DNA from 3 places in the Virgibacillus sp. CM-4 genome. Region 3 is predicted to be linked to each of the others. Evidence: riboswitches for the same ligand, from Rfam matches in the RefSeq annotation. Region 3 holds a riboswitch; each other region holds the start of a gene.
The links. Region 3 has a riboswitch for S-adenosylmethionine ahead of metK (methionine adenosyltransferase). Riboswitches for the same ligand answer to the same signal wherever they lie in the genome.
Positions count from the first base shown of each region.

Region 1: linked by a shared signal. The riboswitch ahead of M948_RS42720 (YezD family protein) and the one ahead of metK (methionine adenosyltransferase) in region 3 are both predicted to bind S-adenosylmethionine.
Region 2: linked by a shared signal. The riboswitch ahead of M948_RS38460 (methionine biosynthesis PLP-dependent protein) and the one ahead of metK (methionine adenosyltransferase) in region 3 are both predicted to bind S-adenosylmethionine.

Region 1 covers NZ_AUQA01000002.1:307,873-316,403, reverse strand. Annotated here, with positions in the region: gene metE (5-methyltetrahydropteroyltriglutamate--homocysteine S-methyltransferase) at 1-2,007, opposite strand, end outside; gene M948_RS25400 (bifunctional homocysteine S-methyltransferase/methylenetetrahydrofolate reductase) at 2,034-3,878, opposite strand; gene M948_RS42720 (YezD family protein) at 4,055-4,225, opposite strand; SAM riboswitch class I at 4,321-4,439, opposite strand; gene M948_RS25395 (glycoside hydrolase family 13 protein) at 4,536-6,314, opposite strand; gene M948_RS25390 (sugar ABC transporter substrate-binding protein) at 6,566-7,846, shown strand; gene M948_RS25385 (carbohydrate ABC transporter permease) at 7,939-8,531, shown strand, end outside.
Region 2 covers NZ_AUQA01000006.1:1,030,402-1,038,932, reverse strand. Annotated here, with positions in the region: gene M948_RS38460 (methionine biosynthesis PLP-dependent protein) at 1-998, opposite strand, end outside; SAM riboswitch class I at 1,085-1,184, opposite strand; gene M948_RS38455 (copper homeostasis protein CutC) at 1,338-2,048, shown strand; gene M948_RS38450 (hypothetical protein) at 2,249-2,776, opposite strand; gene M948_RS38445 (C45 family autoproteolytic acyltransferase/hydolase) at 2,859-3,908, opposite strand; gene M948_RS43495 (hypothetical protein) at 4,130-4,273, opposite strand; gene M948_RS38440 (YeeE/YedE family protein) at 4,428-5,681, shown strand; gene M948_RS38435 (alkaline phosphatase) at 5,930-7,264, shown strand; gene M948_RS0122155 (hypothetical protein) at 7,337-8,023, shown strand; gene M948_RS38430 (multicopper oxidase family protein) at 8,043-8,531, opposite strand, start outside.
Region 3 covers NZ_AUQA01000002.1:6,770-15,300, reverse strand. Annotated here, with positions in the region: gene ytkD (RNA deprotection pyrophosphohydrolase) at 1-168, shown strand, start outside; gene M948_RS23940 (ABC transporter permease) at 252-1,061, opposite strand; gene M948_RS23935 (ABC transporter ATP-binding protein) at 1,048-1,857, opposite strand; gene M948_RS23930 (ABC transporter substrate-binding protein) at 1,863-2,858, opposite strand; gene pckA (phosphoenolpyruvate carboxykinase (ATP)) at 3,033-4,619, opposite strand; SAM riboswitch class I at 4,885-4,992, shown strand; gene metK (methionine adenosyltransferase) at 5,128-6,330, shown strand; gene asnB (asparagine synthase (glutamine-hydrolyzing)) at 6,601-8,505, shown strand.

The DNA.
Region 1 (8,531 bases), 300 kb from region 3:
TTCAATCGAGATTACGTCAGCATCCAAGGCATCGATCGTATCATAGATATCCTGGAATTCAGAATAACACATATGTGTATGAATTTGGGTGCTGTTAGTTACACCAGAAGTAGCTAAGCCGAAGGCATAAACAGCAGCTTCTAAATACCCCTTCCACTTTCGCTCATCCAAAGGTAAACCTTCACGTAATGCGGGCTCATCTACTTGAATAATTTGAATACCGTTTTCTTCTAGCACTTGCACTTCTTTACGTAAAGCGAATGCAATTTGATTTTGTACGGTAAACCGGGCCACATCTTCATGGACAAATGACCAATTTAGTATTGTAACAGGGCCAGTTAACATTCCCTTAACTGGTTTTTTAGTTAATGATTGGGCATAGACACTCTCTTTTACTGTCATTGGTTTATTGAAAGATACGTCCCCGTAAATAAGGGGAGGCTTAACGCAACGCGAACCGTAAGATTGAACCCAGCCAAACTCAGTAACATCAAATCCATTTAGTTTTTCTCCAAAATATTCTACCATATCGGTCCGTTCGAATTCTCCATGAACAAGAACATCCAGACCCAATTCTTCTTGAATTGCAATCCATTTCCTTATATTCTCTTTAATAAATTGATCATATTCCTGATTGGTAATATCTCCTTTACGCCATTTCGTCCTCGTTTGTCGAACAACTGCAGTTTGTGGCAAACTGCCAATTGTCGTTGTTGGAAGTAATGGTAGATTTAGCTTCGTTTGTTGTTGTTTTATTCGCTCAGCAAAGGAGGAATCGCGTACTGCATCAGAAGCAGTCAAGGTAGCTAATGCTTGTTTCACTTGCTCATTTGAACGTGAAGATGCACGAATGAATTGTTGCCGCTCTACACGATTTTCTTTAATGGCATTGGTGATTTTTATTTTTCCATTGTTCCAGCCATTTGTTAACGTAACAATTTCGGTTAATTTCTCATCAGCAAATGATAATCCGGCTTTAATATCGTTATTTAGTTTCTCCTCTAACTTCTTCGTTACTGGTACGTGCAAGAGGGAGGAGGATGGCTGTAATATAATTTGGTCTGTACTCACATAAGGTCGAATAGACTCAAGGAATGAAAGTCTCTCCTCAAGATCAGCTTTCCATACATTTCGTCCATTAATAATTCCAGCAGCAAGCACTTTATTACTTGGAAATCCATATTGCTCAATTAGCTCCAATGTATTACCATGAACAAAATCAAGTCCAATAGCATGAACAGGGAAGTTACTAATTGCTTGATAATGAATTACTTGTTCAAAATAGGTTTGTAAAATGATCTTTAAATTTGGAGCGGCTTCGGCAAATTGCTGATAGACTTGTTCAGCCTTTAAAAGAATGGATTGGTCTAGCTGGGTACCGAAGATAGGCTCGTCAATTTGTATCCAAGAAGCTCCCGCTGCCTGAAGTTCCTCTAAGATTTGTACGTATAATGGAACGAATGTATCGATTAATTCCAAAAGGTTTTCCTTTCGATAGCCTTTTGCAAGATGTAAGTACGTAATTGGTCCCAAAAGGACAGGTTTCCCATCGATACCTAATTTTTCTTTTGCTTCCTGATAAAAAGTAAGGGGGCGGTTCTCCGTTAACGTAGGCTTCGAGTTATCTAATTCAGGAACAATATAATGGTAATTGGTATTAAACCATTTAGTGATTTCAGATGCAACGGCATCTTTTGTGCCTCGAGCAATTGCAAAATACGTTTCTAGGTCAACCTTTCCTCCTTGGTAATTAAAGCGATCTGGGACAATACCAAACATTACCGATGTGTCAAGAACATGATCATAGAAAGAAAAATCCCCTACAGGAATAAGATCTACACCAATGTCCTTTTGCTTTTTTAAGCTCTGAAGTCTAATTTGATCTGTTTCTGAGATTAATTGTGCTTCAGTAATTTCACCTTTCCAAAACTTCTCTAACGCTCGTTTCCATTCTCTCTTTTCCCCGATTCTCGGATAACCAAGATTTGAACTAATAGCAGTCATTATCAATTCCTCCAATACTATTTTTTTAATTATGTCATTTTCGATGTGGAAAGAAGTTGTACACGCGCTTGCATATACGTAACCAATTCAATACTTATGTCATAACGCATAAATGGCGTTACAATGTAAATTCCTTGAAAGTGTTCCAATGCCGTATCAAGCAGTTCTTTTGCAATTTGAATTCCTTGATCAATAGAACGTTGTTTATCATCAGCTACTGCTTTCATCCTTTCTCTAATCACATCTGGCATTTTAATTCCCGGCACTTCATTATGCAGGAACTCAGCATTTCTCGAAGATGTAAGCGGCATAATCCCAATGAATATCGGTTTATCAATATGTTTGGTTTTGTTAGCCAACGCAACAATCGTCTCTTTGCTATAAACAGGTTGTGTTAAAAAATAATCCGCTCCACGTTCCATTTTTCGTTCCATTCGTTTTACCGCTTTATCTATGTGGGCTACATTCGGATTAAATGCAGCACCAACTTGAAAGTTTGTTGGTTTCTTTAGGGATTTTCCAGACAACGATATCCCTTGGTTAAATTGTTTGATTAATTTTATTAAATCGAATGACGTAACATCAAAAACGGAAGTTGCTCCAGGAAAATCCCCGATTTTAGTAGGGTCCCCAGTAATAGCAAGTATTTCATGGATTCCTAAGGTATGTAATCCCATAAGATGCGATTGCAGTCCAATGAGATTGCGATCTCGGCAGGTTAAGTGCACTAGCGGCCTTACCCCAATTTCTTGTTGGATTTTTGCTGCTACAGCAATATTACTAATTCGTGGTGTAGCTAGCGAATTATCCGCTAATGTGATCGCATCTACCCCTACATCGTTCAAGGCGTTAATCCCATTTAAGTACTCGGATGTATCTAAATGTTTTGGTGCATCGAATTCAACAATCACAGCATGTCGTTGTTGAACAATATCAATTAGACCTAACTCTGATTGTTCTTTCTGTTCGCTGACCTTAATGGGGCGTGGCTTAACTGGTACAATCTTTTCCTTAATTGGCTTTGTAGGTTTGATGGCATCAGCTGCTGCTTTTATATGGGCTGGGGTAGTTCCACAACACCCACCTAGTAAGCGAATGCCTTCGTTGCGAAAATCGGTCGCACAGTTTTTGAAATAGTTCGGTTCATCTTCGTAGATTAATTTGCCGTCACGATAAGCTGGTAAACTAGCGTTCGGATAAGCTGCTAAAAATGCTTTATCTAGTAATGGGACATCTTTCAGTGATTCAAGCATATGAAATGGGCCAAGTCGACAGTTAATCCCCACGATATCCGCGCCAGTATTCTCTAATCGCTTTAGTGCATCGGGTAGAAGTATCCCATTTTGTAAGATACCAGGTTCGTGCATTGATACATTTGCAATAATTGGAAGATTTGTTTCGTCTCTTGCAATCTCTAAAACAGTAATTAATTCTTCAAGATCATAATAGGTCTCTAAGATAAGTCCATCTACACCTTCTAATAATTGGCAGTACAACTGTTCTCGAAAACTTCTTTTGATTTCATCTGTTGTGGCTTGCAGCGTTTGTGTGCCGTGAATACCACCGATAGTGCCAAGAACAAAAGTTTCTTCATTTGCAGCTTGTTTCGCAATTTTTATGGCTTCGGTATTTATCTTTTTTACTTGATCTTCAAGAGCATATCTTGCGAGCTTCATATAGTTTGCCCCATATGTATTAGTTTGAATAAGATCAGCACCTGCATGAATGTAAGATTCATGAATATGTGCAATTTGTTCTTGATGAGAAAGATTTAATGCTTCAAAACAATGATCGACCCCATAGGAATAAAGTAAAGTTCCCATTGCACCATCGCCGATTAAGATTCGTTTATCTAATTCGGCTAACAAGTCCATGTTACGTCTCCTTTCCATATGAAAGTTAAAAAAAGGCATCCAAATTAATAAAGGAAATACAAATACCTTAATTTCAATGGATGCCTTTAGTCGTCTAATTAGCATGTTAATCGTTTATTCGGTTTCCCTTGTAAATAATCTTTAACTGTGCTTTTGGTGTTCCAATAAGCACGTCGTTACCCGTTTACATGTTTTTTTCGTTTTGATTGTAACGGGTACCGTTTCTTTTCCGTTGTGTCAATCTGCGTAATTTCTCCTTCATGTATCGTAATTGCTAATGATCCGAATTCAATCTTCTCTAGAGCTTCAGTAATGTCATTGATTTTCTTGTCGTCGATTCGAGCCATCCCATTCCTCCTTTAATTTGTTAACATTACCTATCAAGTAAAAAAGTAAAAACCTCTTTCGATTGAAAGAGGTTTGATTATTGTTTACTAAACAATTCCCATCTTTCAAACAAGTTTCGTTTGCTGGATTTAGCACCTTTACTCGGAATAACAAATAGAGTATGGTTGCCGCAGGATCAATGGACCAGTTTCCTCCCCTGACTCTTGATAGGTTAATATGAAATTTTGATTGTACTCATTATCTTAGAAACGAATGTGGCTGTCAAGATAATTTTCGAAATTCCCAAAAAAGTATTTTTTTAATTTAAGTTTATACAATTTCAAAAATACGGAAATGAAGAGGGGGTACCGTAATTGAAGTTGGTAATTCATCAATTCTATATTTCCTTGCTTGCTGGTTTTGAATATGCCATTCAGTTAGATATTTACAACTGCTTATACGTAGGATATCTCTAGTTATGTTTGCCTCTTTTTCACCCGCATTAAGAAAGAAGACGAGCCGATGATGTCCGTCGTTTTTCTCATATACAATGGTGTTGCTTGCATCATTCGATTGGAGAAATTGAATGTCACTATGGTTACCAAAAAGTGGATTTGTCTTGCGTAAATGAATAAGAGACTGGACAAATCGATACAGTTCTTGTTTTTGCTGGTTAGGGTTCCACTGCATACATGCACGACACCCTGGATCTGTATCACCAGCCATTCCTATTTCATCACCATAATAAATACAAGGTGTTCCAACAAAGGATAATTGAAAAAGGTACAATAGCTTTACACGGGCTTCATTGTCATTTGCTAAAGTTAAGATGCGTGGGGTATCATGACTATCCAATAGATTAAAAGCGACTTCATTCACATTTTGTGGATACATATGTAAAACACTAGTGATGGTCTCGGTGAATGTAGCAGCATTCATGTTTTGTTTAGCAAAAAAGTCAATCGCTCCATTAGTAAATGGGTAATTCATAACGGCATCAAACTGGTCACCGTGTAGCCATGGCATAGAGTCATGCCAGATTTCACCTAGAATATAAACATCTGATTTCACTTCTTTGACGGCTTGTCGAAACATTCTCCAGAAATGGTGATCCACTTCATTTGCAACATCTAATCGCCAGCCATCGATATCAAATGTTTCTACCCAATATGTTGCGACCTTTAATAAATAGTCTCTGACTTCCTTATTCTTCGTATTTAATTTAGGCATTGTAGGCACAAATGCAAATGTATCGTAATTCGGACGTGGTTTGGTTACTATAGGGAAATTCCAAATATGAAACCAATCTTTATAGATAGACACTTCTTGATTTTTCAACACATCTTGAAAAGGTGGGAAATAATATCCACTATGATTAAAGACAGCATCTAGCATTACTTTGATTCCTCGTTGATGGCATTCTTGGACAAATAGACGAAATGTAGCTTTATCTCCAAATTGTGGATCAATTTCCATGTAATCGATCGTATCGTATTTATGATTGGAATATGCCTTGAAGATAGGGGTTAGGTATATCCCATTGATTCCTAAATCGACAAGGTAATCGAGGTGTTGAATAATTCCTTCCAAGTCTCCCCCAAAGAAATTAGTAGGTGTTGGATCTGCAGAGCCCCATGGTAAACTGCCTTTTGGATTTAACTGTTCATTACCATTAGCAAATCGTTCAGGAAATAGTTGGTACCATACCGTATCTTTCACCCAATCTGGTGCATTAAATACATCAATGGAGCTTAAGTAAGGAAAACAAAAATAATTAGCAATATCCGAGGGGAGACTTGCAAATATTCCACCTTCACTATAAATACAAGATTCGTGTTCATTCGAGCAAATAAACGCATAGCGCATTCTACGATAATTCGGTTTCACAGCAATAAACCAATAGTCATGTAAGCTTGTTGTACCGGTTTTTTTCATGTGTTTTGACACGCTCTGCCACTGATTATCTATCCAATCATAAGGATCACCAAATACAAGTTCCACCATTTCTAGATCATTTTTTTTGGTCCGTAGTACTAAATGAAGGGTCTCATTATCATAGGCATACGCAAAATTATCTTTTGGACGATGATAGATTGCTTCTTTATTCATTTTTTACCTCCCTCTGTACAATCGTTTGCGCTAAATACTAATTAATTTTTAAATACATTACCAATGTTTATAATTATCATAGCATTAATGCTATGATAATGTAAGCGTTTTATTAGTTATTAATTAAATAATTAGAAGTTTCTAAAATGGAGTTGTAATTTTTAGGGGAATATGTATAATAAAGTTATAATGAATGCGCAAACGTTTTCATTATTTATGCAGTTCTCTATTAAATCATGGGAGGGGTACAAGTGAAAAAGAGCTTGATTTATTCATTAACAATGGTATTGGTAGCTGTGATTTTAATTGCATGTGGTCCAGATAATACCGAACCAAAAGAAAATTCTACCAATGAAGGGAAAGCAGCAGGGGATGAAATGCCGGAGAAGCCAGATTCTCTTAAACTTTGGGTAAATGCCGAGGAAAAGCAGCAAGAAGCAGTTCAACAAATTACAAATAAATACACAGAGGAAACCGGGATTAAGGTAGATATGGTTCCTGTGGATATGCTGGAACAAGTGGAAAAGCTTGATGTGGAAGGACCTGCAGGGAATGGTCCAGACATTATTTTTCAACCACATGATCGAATTGGTGATCTAGTACTTAGAGGATTAGTAGATCCAGTTAACTTTGGAAATAAAGAAAGCGGTTACACTGATACCGCACTGCAAGCAGTTCAATTTGAAGATGAATATTGGGGATATCCTGCCGTCATTGAAACGTATGCGATGTATTATAATAAATCGTTAGTAGAAAAAACTCCGGAAACGATACAAGATGTTATGTCAATTGCAGAGAGAGATACAGATACAAGCAAAGACCAATTTGGATTTTTAATGGAAGCAGCTAATTTTTATTTTGTTTATCCTTTCTTTTCTGGGAATGGAGCATATGTGTTTGCAAATGAAGATGGAAACTATGATATTTCAGATATTGGATTAGCTAATGAAGGTTCTGTAGAGGGTGGTCAACTTGTTCAGAAATGGTTCGATAACAACTATATTCCTCAAGATTTAACTCCAGATATTATGAATGGATTATTTCAAGAAGGAAAAGTGTCAACGGTTATCAATGGGCCTTGGATGGTAAGAGAATACTCGGAGGCGCTAGGCAACGACCTCGGTGCAGTTCCATTACCTATTTTGGACAATGGAGAAAACCCGAAATCATTTGTAGGAGTTAAATCATATATGTTGTCGTATTACTCAGACAACAAAGAGTGGGCTGAGCATTTAATGGCATATATTACAAACTATGAAAACTCTATGACATATTACGATATTGCTGGGGAAATTCCAGCCCGTGATGATGCAATGGAGGATCCAGCTATTGCGGAGGATCCGATCTTTTCTGCATTTGCAGAACAAACAAAGTTTGGAGAGCCAATGCCAAGTGTTCCTGCAATGCAGCAAGTTTGGGATCCGATCAACGATGCATTAAATTTTATTTCTAAAGGAGAACCAGTGAAAGATGTCCTTGATGAAGCTGTTGAAACCATTCAGGGTCAAATAGACGCTTCTGGAGCAAATTAGGAACAATCTATGGGGAGATAACTCACCATAAATGTTTCACTTGATCATTTTAGAATGATCAAGTGATTCGGGAAATATAGGAGGATACTGGAATGGCAACAAATCATAATAGTGGCAGTGCCTGGATAAAAAAACCTCGTAATATTGCTACGATTTTATCAATTATTCCAGGATTAGGACAATTTTATAATCGTCGTTTTTTGAAAGGTATTAGCTTATTGATTGTGACGGTTTCATTCTTAATTACAACATGGAACTATATTGATATTGGAATATGGGGATTATTCACACTAGGAACTATTCCGCGTGACCATCATTCGATTCAATTACTTATACAAGGGTTAATTTCACTCATCATTTTAGGGTTTGGTATTGCAATCTATCTTTATAATTTGAAAGATGCTAGATCAGATGCAATTGCTAGGGAGAATCATAGATCAAATCCAACTTTAATTCAAGGTATGGCTGCCTTTTATAACAATGGTTTTCCATATTTTATGATTCTGCCTGGTTTATTGATGCTTTTATTTATCGTAGTTGTACCTTTAATGTTTATGCTAGCTTTGGCATTTACTGATTACAATCAATACAATGCTCCACCACGTCATTTATTGAGCTGGGTTGGGTTGAATAACTTTGTAGATTTAGCTAATGTGGGTATTTGGAAAGATACATTTTTGAGCGT
Region 2 (8,531 bases), on a different contig from region 3:
CGTTCTTCTTTTGGAATATCTGCATGGGTTTGGGTCGCAGGGTATGTAATAAAGCTTTCTACTCCTCCTAAACTTTCCGCGAATATAATTAATTGAAGCTGTTGCAAGAAGTGATCAACCCACGCACTATTGTGAAGCCGGAAGGATAACATACCACCTTTTCCAGGGTATAAGACATCATTAATCATTGGATGTTCTTCTAAAAAGGAAACCATTGCTTTGGCATTTGATTCCTGTTTTTCAATACGTAAAGCTAATGTTTTTAACCCCCTTATCAGTAACCAAGAATCGAAAGGGGATAGTACTGCCCCTGAGGCATTATGGAAATTAGCGAGTTTTTCACATAGGTCTTTCCCTTTTGCGATCACTAAACCAGCTAACACATCGTTATGCCCTCCAATATACTTGGTTGCACTATGAATAACAATATCCGCTCCTAGCTCAAGAGGACGTTGTAATAATGGCGTATAAAAAGTATTATCAACAATGAATAATAAGTTGAATTGTTGTGCAACTTTTGCAATATGCGCGATGTCCATTTCTTGCATTAGAGGGTTAGTGGGTGTTTCGATAAAAATTGCTTTCGTCTTTTGTGAAATCCGTTGTTTAGTTTCCGTATCATCTTTTAAATTTGTATACGTTGTTTTAATATCGTAAGCTTCTGCATAATGCTGTAACAACCGATAAGTTCCGCCGTAAACATCATCCAATACTAGTAATTCATCACCAGCACGAAACAATGAAAATACTAATTGAATTGCAGCCATACCAGAACTACAGGCGTAACCATGATCACCTGATTCTAAGTTTGCTATGCCTTCTTCCAGTAAGGATCGAGTAGGGTTTTTTGTTCTTGTATAATCATAACCTGTTGATTGACCTAGACCTTGATGCTGGTATGCTGTAGATAGGTAAAGCGGAGGATTTACTGCTCCTGTTTTTTCGTCGCTTTTGTTCCCCAATTGTACTAACTCCGTTTCTATACTTCTTTTTTTCATGTATAATCATCCCTTCATTTCAACAAATAAAAACCCTCTTCTCACGGATTAAGAAGAGGGTTTTTGCAGTACAATAGATTTAACTCTTCTTATCTTTATGCTATGCTGCATCTGGAATTGGCACAGTACTAAAAGTCTGCTGCCGAGGCTTCAAAGGGCCAGTCCCTCCACCTCTCTGGATAAGAATACAGTATATAATTGTTGAAAATAGATTACATGGGTTTAATGCAATTGTCAAGGTTGCTTGTAGCATTTATTAGGAATAAGAATCATGATAAGATAACAGAGGAAAAGGGATTGCTATTTTTCAAATATACTTAGAAAAGGTTGGAGAGATTGATGTTAGAAGTGATTGTTCAAAACGGTGAGGAAGCAATACATGCTGAAAATTTTGGTGCTAATCGATTAGAACTCGTAACAGCTATAAGTGAAGGTGGTTTGACACCCAGTTATGGTACAATCAAACACGTACTAAAGAACGTATCTATTCCAGTTCAAATTATGATCCGCCCGCATAGCTATCATTTTAATTATACCTCTTCTGATTTAGAGATTATCATCGAAGATATAAGACAGCTTGCTAAACTAGGGGGATTAAGAATCGTGTTTGGGGCTGTAACAGCTGATTATAAAATCAATACTGCAATTCTAGATCAAATAATACAAGCAGCACCGAATATAGATATTACCTTTCATCGTGCATTTGATGAAGTCGAAGATCAAGTGAACGCCTATTACACATTAACCCAATATAAACAACATGTAAAAAGAATTTTAACATCTGGTGGAAAGGAAAATTGCCAAGCCGGTCAAAATAATTTGGAATCATTAGTTAACCTTGCAAACCAATTACAAGGTCCTGAAATCATGCCAGGGGGAGGCTTGACACCTTCTAATCTGGAACCTATTCATAAGCAAGTACAAGCAGGTCAATATCATTTTGGCAGGTCTTTAAGAATAAAGGGAGATTTCAAGCATTCATTTGATCCGTTAAACTTTAAAAAAGTTGTTAATGTATTAAATAGTTCATATAAACAAGAGAGGAACTAAAATTAATTATTAAAGCGGAATAAACATTCTATTCTATATATCGGAAATAGGCCATGTACTTCGTGGAACATCTGCTGCTAAGGTGAAGGATCCTCGGGTTCTTGGTGTTCATAGGAGTCATGCCTATTTTATTTGCTTTGATTTTACGAACAAGGTACAGTCGATTTTTTAGCTAGATGCTTTTTCTCTCCCGTTTACTTCTAAAATAATTGTAGGAAGTAGTTATAGGATTTGAGCTGTTCTTCAAACGAAGCTACTGGGAAGAACGACCACCCCATCTGTCTCATGTATTCTTCATAGTTATCCTGAATGGTAAGTTGCTGTAGCGCCATCTGGACATGTATATGTCGTACATTATCATTTTTCATCATTAATGCAGACAAATAATTTGTATTTGACATGTTTTTAGCAGAAGTATGTGATTCCATAGCGATCCATTGATTCGTTTCATTCAAAGCTGTGGGCGACATAGCATGTAATTTTTGAGAAATAACATCGGCTTCACTTGGTAAAGGGGGCAGTTCCACTAGTTGCGTTTGGTAAGGGTTAATTAAAGCTAACATAACTAGCACATGATTGTATAACACAGAGGATTGCATTACAAGTATATCTTTTAATATTTGATCTGTTGCCAAGTTATTATAGTCTTGTAACTTATGTAACGCACCTTTATGAGCAGTCAAGTGTTCAGTCATTAATCCAAGGTCGATTACGGGTAACTGATTCATATAGAATCACCTCTCCTTATTAGATAGGTATCTTTATACATTATGTTGTTTAGAACAATATATTCGACCTTGATAGGAGGATTTATAAGTAATCCATATTGACAAATGCGTGTGTAGTTTCTAATTGACCTTTCAATTGCTTCGCATGTATATCAGCTCCTTGCACCCAATTTTCTAAATTAAAAATGAGTGGTTTGCGATCTCCACCTAAAGCAAACCATGCTTTTCTTACCTCTGGAAAGTACATAGCGGTATGCAATGTTCCCGCCCAAGCACCATACTTTTTGGAAAAAACTCCTTTATCGGTATCGTTTAACATTCGGAAAGCATGATAAGGTTTTATTGCATCAGCTTGAAGCGTTTGTATTGCTTGATACCTTTGGGAAGAATCATCCATACGATATCGGTTTTCATCCGTTAGTTGTTCAAAATGGTTGGTACATATATTGGATTTTTGCAGAGCGATTGACCGAGGTGATGCTTCAATAATAATTGATTGCCTGTTGCGGTCAATGACACAATAACTAAATGAATGGCGATGGGGAATTTCTTTTAGTAACGAGATCGCATCTCCGATCGTTGCGCAATTTTCTAATACGATTCTACCAATCATATTACATAGGAAACCATCTTGTGATTTTTTACGGTTTATAAAGTTATACCCCATTGCAAGTCCTTTCTCATTCATTCCATCTGTTCTTCCTGTAATTTGCATTGTCGGCCCAATTGTAGCAAAGCCATGATCTGTAGGCTGGTAGATAGCGTATCGTCCTTCATAAGAAGAAGGGTCGTTATCATAATTTCGAACCAGATAATGAGAACCCGTGTATATGGAGCAGCCACTCCTGCCGTATTCTAAATAATAGCCTCCAAAATCTTGGATCGCATCTTCCATTTTCATTGATAAAGCATCTGCTAGACCTTTTAATTCCTCCCAAATACCAGGGGCGAAATGATGTAACATTTGTTTAACCGTATTTATATCAACAATAAAATGCCGAAATTTTTGGGATTCCCATTGGATTTTACGATTGTGCAAAATGGGAGATTGCTTAAGCAATTTCCCTTGGTAAACACCGTAATCATAGTGTGATCCGCGAAATTGAATAACATCACTATATACTTGTTTCATTACAGTCTCCTTTAAAAAGATAGTATGGTTAATTGAATGAAACACCTTGAGTTTACTTTATTATAAAGAATAAGGATATGAATATGCTTATTGAATGACAAAAGGTGAGCTTTGCTTATCATGGAGTTGCTTGTTTGTCAATAGAATACAAAAAAGTTGCCGAGCCTATTAAACTGTACTCGACAACTTGTTCAACTTACATAGAAAACAGGTGATAAATATTAATCTTTACGCTTTTGTTCATTCGTCTTATTATTAAATTCATTCTCACTTGCAAATTCAACATCACCACGTTGTTTATTATGCTTATTTCGATTATTTTGTTTACCTTTATCTTTGTTTCGATTCTTATTTTCCTCAGACATACCAAAACCTCCTAAAGTTAAGAATAGGTATAGCATGTCCGAATAAAAAAAAGCTATGCAAATACGGCTTGAATTCTTTTGTTGACACAAAACGTAACACCAGTTATGATAGAAAAATAAATCTGACTAATTTTATCAGAAAAGGATGTTTTGGATGACAACAAAGGTTCAACCGATCAATGAAGTAAAAGATCCAATCCCTAAAGACAATACGGGGTTAAATAAATCACAGACGCCATTAATTATTGGCGGATTAGTTGTAGCAGCACTTCTGTTAATCTATTTACTAGTTACACAGCAAGTTGCTCAACCTTTGCTCTTAGTAATTGGGCTCTTGCTTGGATATACACTGTTCCATGCGCGTTTTGGTTTTACTTCTGCTTTTAGGAGATTTATGTCGGTAGGAAATGGGCAAGCACTTCGTTCCCATATGCTTATGTTGGCAGTAGCGGTAACATTATTTGCGCCTATATTAGCGTTTGGATATTCCTTCTTCGGAGGAGAAGTAGCTGGATACGTATCACCAGTTGGTGTAAGTCTCTTAGTAGGAGCATTTATGTTTGGAATTGGTATGCAGCTTGGAGGAGGCTGTGCCTCAGGTACGCTGTATGCTGTAGGTGGTGGACGTTCCGTTATGTTTGTAACCTTATTGTTCTTTATTGTTGGCTCGACAATTGGGGCAAAGCATTTAACATTTTGGACAGAAGACTTACCATCATTCGAACCAATTTCTCTAGCAACCTCAACTGGACTTGGATATGGGGGAGCATGGATTGTATCCATTGCATTATTTGGTTTAATCGCGTGGATTACATTAGTTGTAGAACGAAAACGAAAAGCCCCTAAAATGGCACCAGTACCTTCAACGAAAGGGTGGAAACGCATCTTCCGCGGATCTTGGCCACTCTTTGCTGCGGCAATTGTATTAGCAGTTTTAAATGCATTAACATTAATGACTCGTGGTGCCCCGTGGGGGATTACCTCAGCATTTGCACTTTGGGGTTCAAAAGTAGCTCAATTCTTTGGAGTTGACGTTACCAGTTGGGGGTATTGGCAAGGTGCCAATGCTCAAGTACTAGAATCATCTATCTTTGCAGATTCGACAACAGTGCTTAATTTAGGTGTTATCCTCGGTGCTTTTCTAGCTTCTGCAGCGGGTGGATTATTTAAATTTACGAAATTAAATCTAAAAAATATAGCTGCATCGATTATTGGTGGTCTTTTAATGGGATATGGTGCAAGATTAGCATTTGGATGTAATATTGGTGCATATTTTGGTGGCATAGCATCCTTTAGCTTACATGGGTATATATGGGGAATACTCGCCTTAGCTGGGACATTTATTGCGCTATATCTTCGACCATTATTTGGACTATCCGTTCCAAAATCTAAGGACTCCTTTTGTTAAAAGTAGAATTGAACTATCGCAAAATTATTTTGCGGTAGTTTTTTTCTTTCATACCACTATGTTAGCGCTTTCTTCGAGATGGATAATTTGATCCAGGAAGAAATTCCCTTTAATTTTTACGTTATTTTTATATACTTTTAATCATAGATTAATAGATTCTCAGTAAGATATGGGTGGACAAAATTAGTAAAGGAGGAAGTATCTTGATTAGTAAAGGGTCTAGAAAAAAAATACTATCTGTTGCTGTTATGACAACTTTAGTATTCGGAAGCTTTGCTACAAGTAGTTTAGAAGTTGAAGCTAAGTCGTATAAGTCGAATCAAGGCAAGGTGAAAAATGTTATTTTTTTGATCGGTGATGGAATGGGTCCTGCCTACACGACAGCATATCGATCGTTCAAAGACAATAAAGACCCATATGTTGAAGAGACAGCATTTGATAAACATTTAGTAGGGATGCAGCAAACGTATTCTTGGGATCCAGAAGAAAGTATTACTGATTCTTCAGCAGCAGCCACTTCCCTATCTTCTGGAATCAAAACCTATAATGGTGCAGTTGCTGTTGATATGGAAAAGAATGAAGTGAAAACCGTATTAGAAGAAGCTAAAGATCGAGGAAAAAGTACTGGTCTTGTGTCTACATCTCAGGTAAATCACGCAACCCCTGCATCTTTTGGTGCACATGATGAATCACGTAATAATTATAATGATATCGCAGATGATTATTTCGATGAGAAAATTGATGGCCAGCATAAAGTTGATGTTATTTTAGGCGGTGGAACATCTTACTTTGAAAGGGAAGATCGAAATCTAGCAGAGGAATTTGAAGATGCTGGATTTAGTTATGTTCATACCAAAGAAGAGATGCTAGAAGATGATAATGAGCAAATTCTTGGACTTTTCGCCCCTGTTGGCCTTGATAAAGCGATCGATCGTCCAGAAGAACAGCCAACATTGGAAGAAATGACGGATACGGCATTAAGCAAATTGAGTGAAAATAAAGATGGCTTTTTTCTGATGGTAGAGGGAAGCCAAATTGACTGGGCAGGACATGATAATGATATTGTTGGTGCAATGAGTGAAATGGAAGACTTTGAGAAAGCTTATCAACGGGCAATTGAATTTGCTAAAAAGGACAAGCATACATTAGTTATTACAACTGCAGATCATTCTACAGGTGGATTGACTATGGGAATCGATGGGGAATATAAATGGGATCCAACGCCATTGAAAGCAGCGAAGCGTACTCCGGATTACATGGCAGCTGAAATTAGTGAAGGTGAAGATGTTGAAGATGTCTTAGAAGAATATATTGATTTAGATTTAACCGAAGAAGAAATTGATTCAGTAGAAGATGCGGCTGAAGAGGAGGATACAACAGAAATTGACAATGCAATTGAACGCATTTTTGATCTTCGCTCTGGTACAGGTTGGACTACTGGTGGACATGATGGTGTAGACGTCAATGTTTATGCTTATGGCCCTCAATCAGATCAATTTATCGGTTTACATGATAACCACCAGGTCGGTTTAAAAGTTATTGATATACTGAAAAACGTTCGGAGCGTAAAACCGCATAAATAAAGGTAGTTCTAGACCCCATTATGCACAATATGGGGTCTTTTCTATCTAACGGATGAGGAGGTTTAACTATCTATGTTAAAAGGGTTATATGCTGTTCTTGCATTTATTTTGATCCTATCCGGATGTGCCAAGCAGGAGGAAAATGCAGAGGCTGAAAATAAGCAAAATCAAACGGAATCAATCGACATGGAAGAGGAAGAAAGAACAATTCAAGAGGTCAATGATGATCGTGATTATGTTGATAATCCACAAGCTCCTGATACACGCTCACTCAATGAGATTGGTGACCAATTTGAAGACGAAGATGGGAATATTACGCTTGAAGCAATCACAGATTATCAAAAGATGCATAGCATAGGGCCTATTCAAATGAGTATTCGTGATGTAAAGGTCGTGAATTTTTCTCCAGCAATGCATTTAGTTGATTACTTTCATGGTTTTACACATAACGAGGAAAATTTTAACTATATTAAAATGTACGTAACAATTGAAAATACGTCTGATCAAATGGTTAATTTTGCACCTGTATCGATATTGGAAACAGAAGCAGGAGAGAAAAAAGATTTTGAAGATGATTTTTACTTACAAAATCTTTATGGAGATCTCTCCGCTGGTCAGAAAAAAACAGGAGAACTCGCTTTTATTTTAGAAGAGACAAATATAGAACAAATTGGAACTATATCCTTAATCACCAGCGATGTCTTTGATAAGGAAAATCAATCCATTGAACAAGGAAAAGAAATTACAATTGAATTTTAGTAACGCGGTCACCTACTAGTTAGTCTCGCTTTTGTATTAAAAAAGGACGCATCATATCGTAATCTTCATGTTCCAAGATATGACAATGCCAAACGAACTTTCCAGCATAGGGGGAAAAAGTTGCGATTAGTCTTGTAATCTGTGCCGAAGGGGCAGCTATTGTGTCTTTCCAACCTCTTTCATTAGGTTTTGGTTTGACGGCTGATCCGGTATACACGATGCTTCCATCTTGATTGAATTTCTCCAGGTTAAAGGGGGTACGATCTAGAACCTGGAATTGAACAAGATGTAAGTGAATCGGGTGTGTAAAGCCTGTCACATTAATGATAGACCAAATTTCAGTAGAGCCAAGTTTCGGTGTTTCTGAGATCGGATCATCCCAGTATTTATTGTCCAATAATAATAAAGGCCTACCAAAATCATCACTCGCACCTACCAGTTTTAAATTTCGTATGGCTGATATAGGCTTATCTTTAAGGGAGGGGATAGATGATAAGTGCTTTGGAAT
Region 3 (8,531 bases):
TTTGCTTCCATACATGCATTAGAACCTCAGGATTCGTATTTTGAAACAGATGGTCCGGTTATCGTAGATAATATTCCGTTAAATGTAAAACATCAAAATGGTTATAGTTTTATTATGAAAGATGATGTATTAGAACACTGTATTCAATATATTTACAAACATTTTTAAAATCGCCTTATTGTGTGAAACTTCAATGTACGAGTGATCACTGAAGTACTTTCACCGATAAGGCGATTTTTTTCGCGAATTAATTAGGAGGTGGAGTGCTTAATAAGCCAGACTTCGATGCGTTCTACGATTTTATACATGATGGCAGCAAAAATGGCGATTAATACTAAACTAGCCATAACTAATGAAAAATCAAATACTTGAAATCCATAAATAATTAAATAACCAAGCCCTTGTTTTGATACAAGAAATTCACCGACAACTACGCCAACCCAAGATAATCCAACATTTACTTTTAATGTTGATATCATTGCCGGTAAGGTAGCTGGGAAAATAGCATTTTTAAAAATTTGCCCTTTGCTCGCTCCTAAACTCTTTAATACTTTTTCATAATTTGGATCAACTTCATTGAACGCTGAATATACAACCAATGCTGTAATGATCACTGAAATAATAGCTCCCATTGTGATGATGGAGATATACCCAGGCCCCATAGCTACAATGATTATCGGCCCTAAAGCAACTTTTGGCATTGCATTCATAATAACTAAATACGGATCCATTACGCTTGAAAAGCGTTTAGAAGTCCATAAGGAAATAGCTAATACAATCCCAAAAATTGTACCAAGGAGAAAACCGGCGATGGTTTCGAGTAGGGTTACTTGGAGATGATTTAACATGGATCCATCACTTAATTTGTTTATAACTACTTGAAAGATGGTTGTTGGCGAACTAAATAATAATGGATCAATCCAATAGAAGCGACTGGCAACCTCCCATAGAAGAATAAACGTAATAAGTATACTAATTTGCCATATATATACAATTCTATTCTCGCGTTTTACATGTTGTAAATAAGCTTGGAAGAGCTGCTGATCATTATTTCGCTTCATGATTCGTAGACACCACCTCTTCGTTTGGTAATTGCTCTTTTTTATCTAATTCTTCCCATACTTTATCAAACAAAATTTGATATTTTGGGTGTTTACGCACAAGTAAAGGGGCTTCATTTCTTATTTCAATCGGAACCTCAAAGATTTTTGAAATAACTCCTGGATTAGCATCCATAACAAAAATTCGATCACTCATCGCTATTGCTTCACCAATATCATGCGTTACAAGCACAGCGGTTTTATGATAGGTTGCCAATAAGTTTGCTACCAATTGTTCTAATTTTAGCTTTGTTTGATAATCCAATGCTGAGAATGGCTCATCAAGAAGTAACAGTTTTGGATCATTAATTAATGTTCTTACTAATGCTACACGTTGCCGCATCCCTCCAGAAAGAGAGCTTGGGTAAGCGGATGCTATATTAGGTAAACCTACTTCATTTAATAAGGCTGTTGCTTTTTCTTTGGTGTTTTCTGTAACATTGTTTGCGATTTTAGGGCCAAGTAAAACATTGTCAATGATGGTTTTCCATGGAAATAAGTAGTCTTGTTGCAACATGTAGCCGATATTGGCTGTTGTCAAATCAATCGGTTTCTCTTGTAAGCGTATTTTGCCTTGTGTTTGTTTTATAATTCCTGCAATAATTGATAAGATCGTCGATTTACCACAACCACTAGGACCCAATAATGCGACAAATTCACCTTCTTGAATAGAGAAAGATATATCGTCTAATGCTTTGGTGAAGTTTGCTTTTGAAAAATAATGATGGGAGACATTTTCTAAGGTTAGAAATGACATATTGCTCACTCCTTATTACCAATAACTTCTTCAGCGATCTTTGTATTCACAAGATCTGTATAAGGTACATCTGCAGGCAGTTCACCAGCTTCTTGCATAATATCTTTTAGGTTACTCCATTCTGACTCATCTAATATCGGGTCTGTAGCAAATGACCCTTGACTTTTATAACGATCAATAGAAGCAGCAAGCATTTCTACATCCGTGTCTTCGAAGTAAGGCTGTATAACTTGAGCAATCTCTTTAGCGCTATGTGCTTCAACCCACTGTTGCGCTTTATAAACTGCTTTCGTAAATTTCTCAATTTCTGCATCATTTTCTTTTAAAAAGCTCTGTTTTGCCATAAAAACAGTGTATGGGACATGCCCTGATTCTTCTCCAAATGAAGCCACGATATGTCCTTTCCCTTCTTTTTCGAATGTACTTGCAGTAGGTTCAAATAATTGCACATATTCTGCATCTCCAGATACGAATGCACCAGGTATATTAGCAAATTCTATATTCTGTTGTAGATCGAGGTCAGTTTGAGGATTAATATCATGTTGCTTTAAAACGAATTCACCAACCATTTGGGGCATTCCGCCTTTGCGTTGACCGAGAAAAGTGGTTCCTTTAATATCCTCCCAAGTGAAATTGGGTTTTGGTTCTTTGGCTACTAAAAAGGTTCCGTCAGTTTGTGTTAATTGGGCAAAATTAACAGCATAGTCCTTCGAATCTTGAGCATAAACATAGATGGAAGTTTCAGAGCCTACTAAAGCTACATCTGCTCCATCAGATAATAATGCCGTCATTGTTTTATCTCCACCCCAAGTTGTTTGTAATTCCACATTAAGACCTGCCTCTTTAAAGAACCCTTTCTCTAAAGCTACATATTGCGGAGCATAAAATAGCGAACGTGTTACTTCGGCTAATTTTATTGTAGTTTCCTCCTGGTTATTACATGCTGTTAGAAAAAGTAGGAACCCACAGGAAAGGAGCATTATACGTTTTATCTTCTTCATGTTGCACGACTCCTTCTAAATATTTGTATGTCAACACAGTTTATGAGGAGTTGTGAAAATGTGTGAATGCCTATATAAAAAAACCGATCTCATTTCAGAGATCGGTCATCAGCAATCTATAGCTGAACACTTTTCACTCATATATAATAAATCCTTTTTGGGATGAGGAAACAATTACTTTCCTTGATACATTGGACCTGCTTGCACAATATCGCTACTTGCTTCCGTGAACTTCTCAAAATTTTTATGGAATTTCATAGCCAAAGATTGCGCAGCCTCTTTGTAGGCCGCTTTGTCTTTCCACGTATTTATTGGAATTAATACTTCATCGGGTACTCCCGGTACTTGCATGGGAATTTCCAAACCAAAAATACTGTCTTTGGTTGTCTCAACAGAATTTAATTCGCCTTCTAACGCAGCATGTATCATTGCTCGTGTATAGGAAAGTTTCATTCGTTTTCCAACACCATACGATCCTCCAGTCCAACCAGTATTCACTAGGAAGACATTTGATTGATATGCATCTATTTTTTCTCCTAACATTCTTGCATACGTAGATGGAACTAATGGTAAAAATGGAGAGCCAAAACAAGCTGAAAACGTTGCTTGCGGCTCAGTAACGCCTCTTTCAGTACCAGCAAGTTTGCTCGTGTAACCGCTAAGAAAATGATACATTGCTTGTTCTTTTGTTAGCTTACTGATTGGCGGCAAGGTACCAGATGCATCAGCAGTTAGAAAGATAATCGTATTCGGATGGCCAGCCATGCTAGGGATGGCAATGTTATCAATATTCTCAATTGGGTATGCTGCTCTTGTGTTTTCAGTTAATGATGTGTCATTGTAATTCGGAATTCGGGCTTTATCAACAATGACATTTTCTAAAACGGAACCAAAACGAATGGCATCAAATATTTGCGGTTCTTTTTCTTTAGATAAATTGATACATTTCGCATAACAGCCACCCTCAATATTGAATACACCGTTTGGACCCCAGCCATGTTCATCATCACCAATTAAACGACGATATGGATCAGCTGATAACGTTGTTTTTCCTGTGCCAGATAATCCAAAGAATAAAGCAACGTCTCCTTCTTTACCTACATTGGCAGAACAATGCATAGATAACACATTTTGTTGGGGAAGCAGATAATTCATGACGGAGAAAATGGATTTCTTAATTTCTCCTGCGTATTCGGTTCCACCAATTAGAATAACCCTTTTTTTAAAAGAAACGAAAATAAAAGCTTCTGAATTTGTTCCGTCTTGCTCAGGGTTTGCTTTAAAAGTAGGAGCTGAAACTACTGTAAACGCAGGTTGATGATTTAATAATTCTTCAGCTGTCGGGGTTATAAAAAGTTGTCGGGCGAATAAATTATGCCATGCATATTCATTGATTACTTGTATTGGAAGCCGATAATCATGATCTGCACCGGCAAATCCTTTGAACTGAAAAAGCTCTTTTTTGTCTTGTAAATAATTAATTACTTTGCGATACAATTTGTCAAAAACTTGTTCTTCGATAGACTGATTAACTGTACCCCAATCAACATTCTTTTCACTCACTTCATCACTTACAATAAATTTATCCCTAGGAGAGCGTCCTGTATACTTACCTGTTGTAGCTTGAACAGCACCAGTTGCTGTAAGCATCCCTTCTTCTCTATCTAAAATACGTTCAATAAGTTGTGGTACTGTTAAGTTGGTTTGTAAATGATTATGGGTATATAATTCATTAACCAAAGGTTTTTCCACCATTTTCATATTAACTACCTGCCTTTTAGTAAGATTGTATCAACGTCGAAACCTAAACGACCTTATCATGTTGAATATGTTTATTAGTATAACACATTAATAAAAATAGTCCATACTAAATATATAATAATTTTATTCAATTATCCTATAATGTTGAATCATGACAGCAAATTACTTCTTTTCCTTTTATTATAAGTAAAAATCGATAGACAATACGACGAAAGTAGTTGACACAAACGTTTTCTTTCGATAAGCTAAACTTCGAACGGATACTCTCTTATTCAGAGTTGGTGGAGGGACAGACCCGATGAAACCCAGCAACCATCACAATGGTGAAAAGGTGCTAATCTGATGCAAGGAACATCTCCTTGAACAATAAGAGCGAAAGGCGGGACAATCCTTTCCTCATGTATAGTAGGAAGGGTTTTTTTTGTTTTCTTTAGAACCTTTAATACTGAATGAGCATAATTGATAAATAGAGTTCCGTAACTGATATGTAAAAGGAGGATTTAGCAACATGGCTGCTAATCGTCGTTTATTTACTTCTGAATCTGTAACAGAAGGCCATCCTGATAAAATATCTGACCAAATTTCAGATGCAATATTAGACGAAATATTAAAAACAGATCCTTATGCACGTGTTGCATGTGAAACGACCGTGACGACTGGGCTAGTACTTGTAGCTGGAGAAATCACGACAACAACATATGTTGATATTCCTGCAATAGTAAGGAAAACCATTAAAGAAATAGGGTATACTCGAGCAAAATTTGGATTTGATGCCGATACCTGTGCTGTGTTAACTGCAATTGATGAACAATCGCCAGATATTGCAGGAGGTGTAGATACTGCTTTAGAGGCGCGTCAAGGAACGATGAGTGATGAAGAAATTGCAGCTATTGGCGCCGGAGATCAAGGATTGATGTTTGGTTTTGCTTGCGATGAAACCGAAGAGTTAATGCCTTTACCGATTTCGTTAGCACATAAGTTAGCTAAGCGCTTAGCTGATGTTAGAAAAGATAAAACATTAGATTATTTACGACCGGATGGGAAAACTCAGGTGACCATTGAATATGATGAGGCGGATGAGCCGGTAAGAATTGATACAATTGTAATCTCTACACAACATCACCAAGATCTGACAACAGAACAAATTGAAAAAGATTTAATTGAACATGTCATTCGGCCTGTTGTACCAAAGAAACTGCTTGATGATAAGACAAAGTACTTTATTAATCCTACTGGTCGTTTTGTGATTGGTGGACCACAAGGAGATGCAGGTTTAACAGGGCGTAAAATTATTGTAGATACGTATGGGGGATATGCACGGCACGGTGGAGGAGCATTTAGTGGTAAAGATTCCACCAAAGTAGACCGATCTGCCGCTTATGCAGCTAGGTATGTTGCTAAGAATATTGTTGCAGCGGGTTTAGCGAAATCATGTGAAGTACAATTAGCATATGCGATTGGTGTGGCAGAGCCTGTCTCAATTTCGATTAATACATTTGGATCAGGAGTAGTCGATGAAGAAAAACTAGTAAAAGCTGTAAGAAAACTATTTGATTTACGTCCAGCTGGTATAATTCGTATGCTTGATCTACAAAAACCAATCTTTAAGAATACTGCAGCATATGGTCATTTCGGCAGAACCGATATCCAATTCCCGTGGGAAAAAACCGACAAAGTTGATGAATTAAACGCGCTTTTAAAACAATTTTAAAAAATGATAGAAGAATGACAAAAGAGTTTTCTCATTTCAAGCTGGGGAAGCTCTTTTTTTGATATCGTGTGTGTTAAAACCTAAGGTATATCACCTATTTACAGTGAATATCTTACCAGACAAGTTGGGATTATATAGAAAAAAAGGGTGAAAAATGATAGAAGTTTACCTATCTCCGTGTTAGAATATTACTGTATCATTTCGGTTTTGTTACAAATGGGTTACAGCTCAGGGTGATACGTTTATAATTGACGAGAGAAGGTTTATGTTATGTGTGGTTTTATCGGAATGCTATTTGATGAACCAATGGAAAGATCAGCTCAAGAAATAGCTAACTTCAAAGAACAAAATAATATAATAACGCATCGCGGACCAGATGACGAAGGATACTATTTTGATTCCTATATGTCGTTTGGGTTTCGGAGACTAAGTATTATTGATATCGAAAGTGGTACACAACCATTAAGTTATCATGATGAACAAATATGGATGGTTTTTAATGGTGAAATATATAATTACTTAGAGTTAAGGCAGGAACTAGTAAATGAAGGTTATCATTTCGAGACGAATTCCGACACTGAAGTAATTGCAGCTTTATTTACTAAATATAAAGAAGAGGCATTTCAATTACTAAGAGGAATGTTTGCGATTTTAATTTGGGATAAACTAAATGAAGAATTGTATGGTGCCAGAGATCCATTTGGAATTAAACCCCTTTTCTATTATGAAAATGATAGAGGGATGAGTTTTGCTTCGGAGAAGAAAAGTATCGCATTAATGTTGGAAAAAGAAGAAGTAGATCAAGATGCTTTACAGCATTATTTAAGCTTTCAATATGTTCCAGAACCAATGACAATGTCTAAGGGTATACACAAGGTGGAACCTGGTCATTATTTTAAGAAAAAACCAGCACAACCGATCATGTTTACAAGATATTGGCATGCCTCTTTTCAGCCAATGAATAGATCGAAACAAGATTGGATTGAACAGATTCAAGATGTTATGTACGATTCAGTAGATGTCCATATGCGTAGTGATGTGCCAGTAGGGTCGTTTTTATCTGGTGGAATTGACTCAACGTTAATTGTTTCTATAGCAAAAACGATAAACCCAAGAATAAAGACGTTTTCCGTCGGTTTCGAACGAGAGGGATATTCTGAAATTGACGTTGCGAAAGAAACTGCGGATAAATTAAATGTGGAGAATATATCCACAACCATTACACCGGAAGCATATATTAAAAATCTTCCACTTATTATGTGGCACATGGATGATCCATTAGCTGATCCTTCTTGTGTACCTCTTTATTTTGTTTCTGAAGAGGCACGGAAACATGTGAAAGTAGTTCTATCTGGAGAGGGGTCCGATGAATTATTTGGAGGATATAATATCTATCGCGAACCAGAATCCTTAAAGGTATTTGAAGCCATTCCAACTCCAGTAAAAGAATTGCTTGCAAAAGTTTCAACGGTGTTACCCGAAGGGGTGAAAGGCAAGAGTTTTCTCGATCGAGGTACAACCCCTTTACGTGAACGCTATATTGGAAATGCCAAGATGTTTGAAGCAGAGGAGAAAGAAAAGCTACTCAAAAGTTATAATGAGCAGTTAGGGTATCAACAAATTACTAGGAAATTATTTGATCACGTTAGGGACTATCCATCTGTTAACCAAATGCAATATGTCGATATTCATACATGGATGCGTGGAGATATTTTATTAAAAGCAGACCGAGTTACAATGGCAAACTCTCTAGAGTTACGCGTCCCTTTCTTGGATAAGGAAGTCTTCCAAGTTGCTAGGCAACTTCCTGTTGATATGAAAATTGCTAATGGAACAACGAAACAAATACTAAGAGAAGCATCCAGAGGGATTATTCCTGACCATGTATTAGACCGGAAAAAATTAGGGTTTCCAGTTCCGATACGTCACTGGTTGAAAAATGAATTAAATGGTTGGGCAAAACAACTTATTCGAGAGAGCGAAACGGACCATTTGCTGCATAAGGGTTATATTTTAGAATTATTACATGCACACTGCCAGGGAAAGGCAGACTATAGTAGAAAGATATGGACAGTTCTAATGTTTATGGTATGGCATCAAAACTTTGTGGAAGGTAAATTGGATATGCATGAAATTAAAAAGAGAGAACAAGAGAAAGAGTTGGTACGATCTTAGAGAAAAAGATTAGGAATGAAGATGGT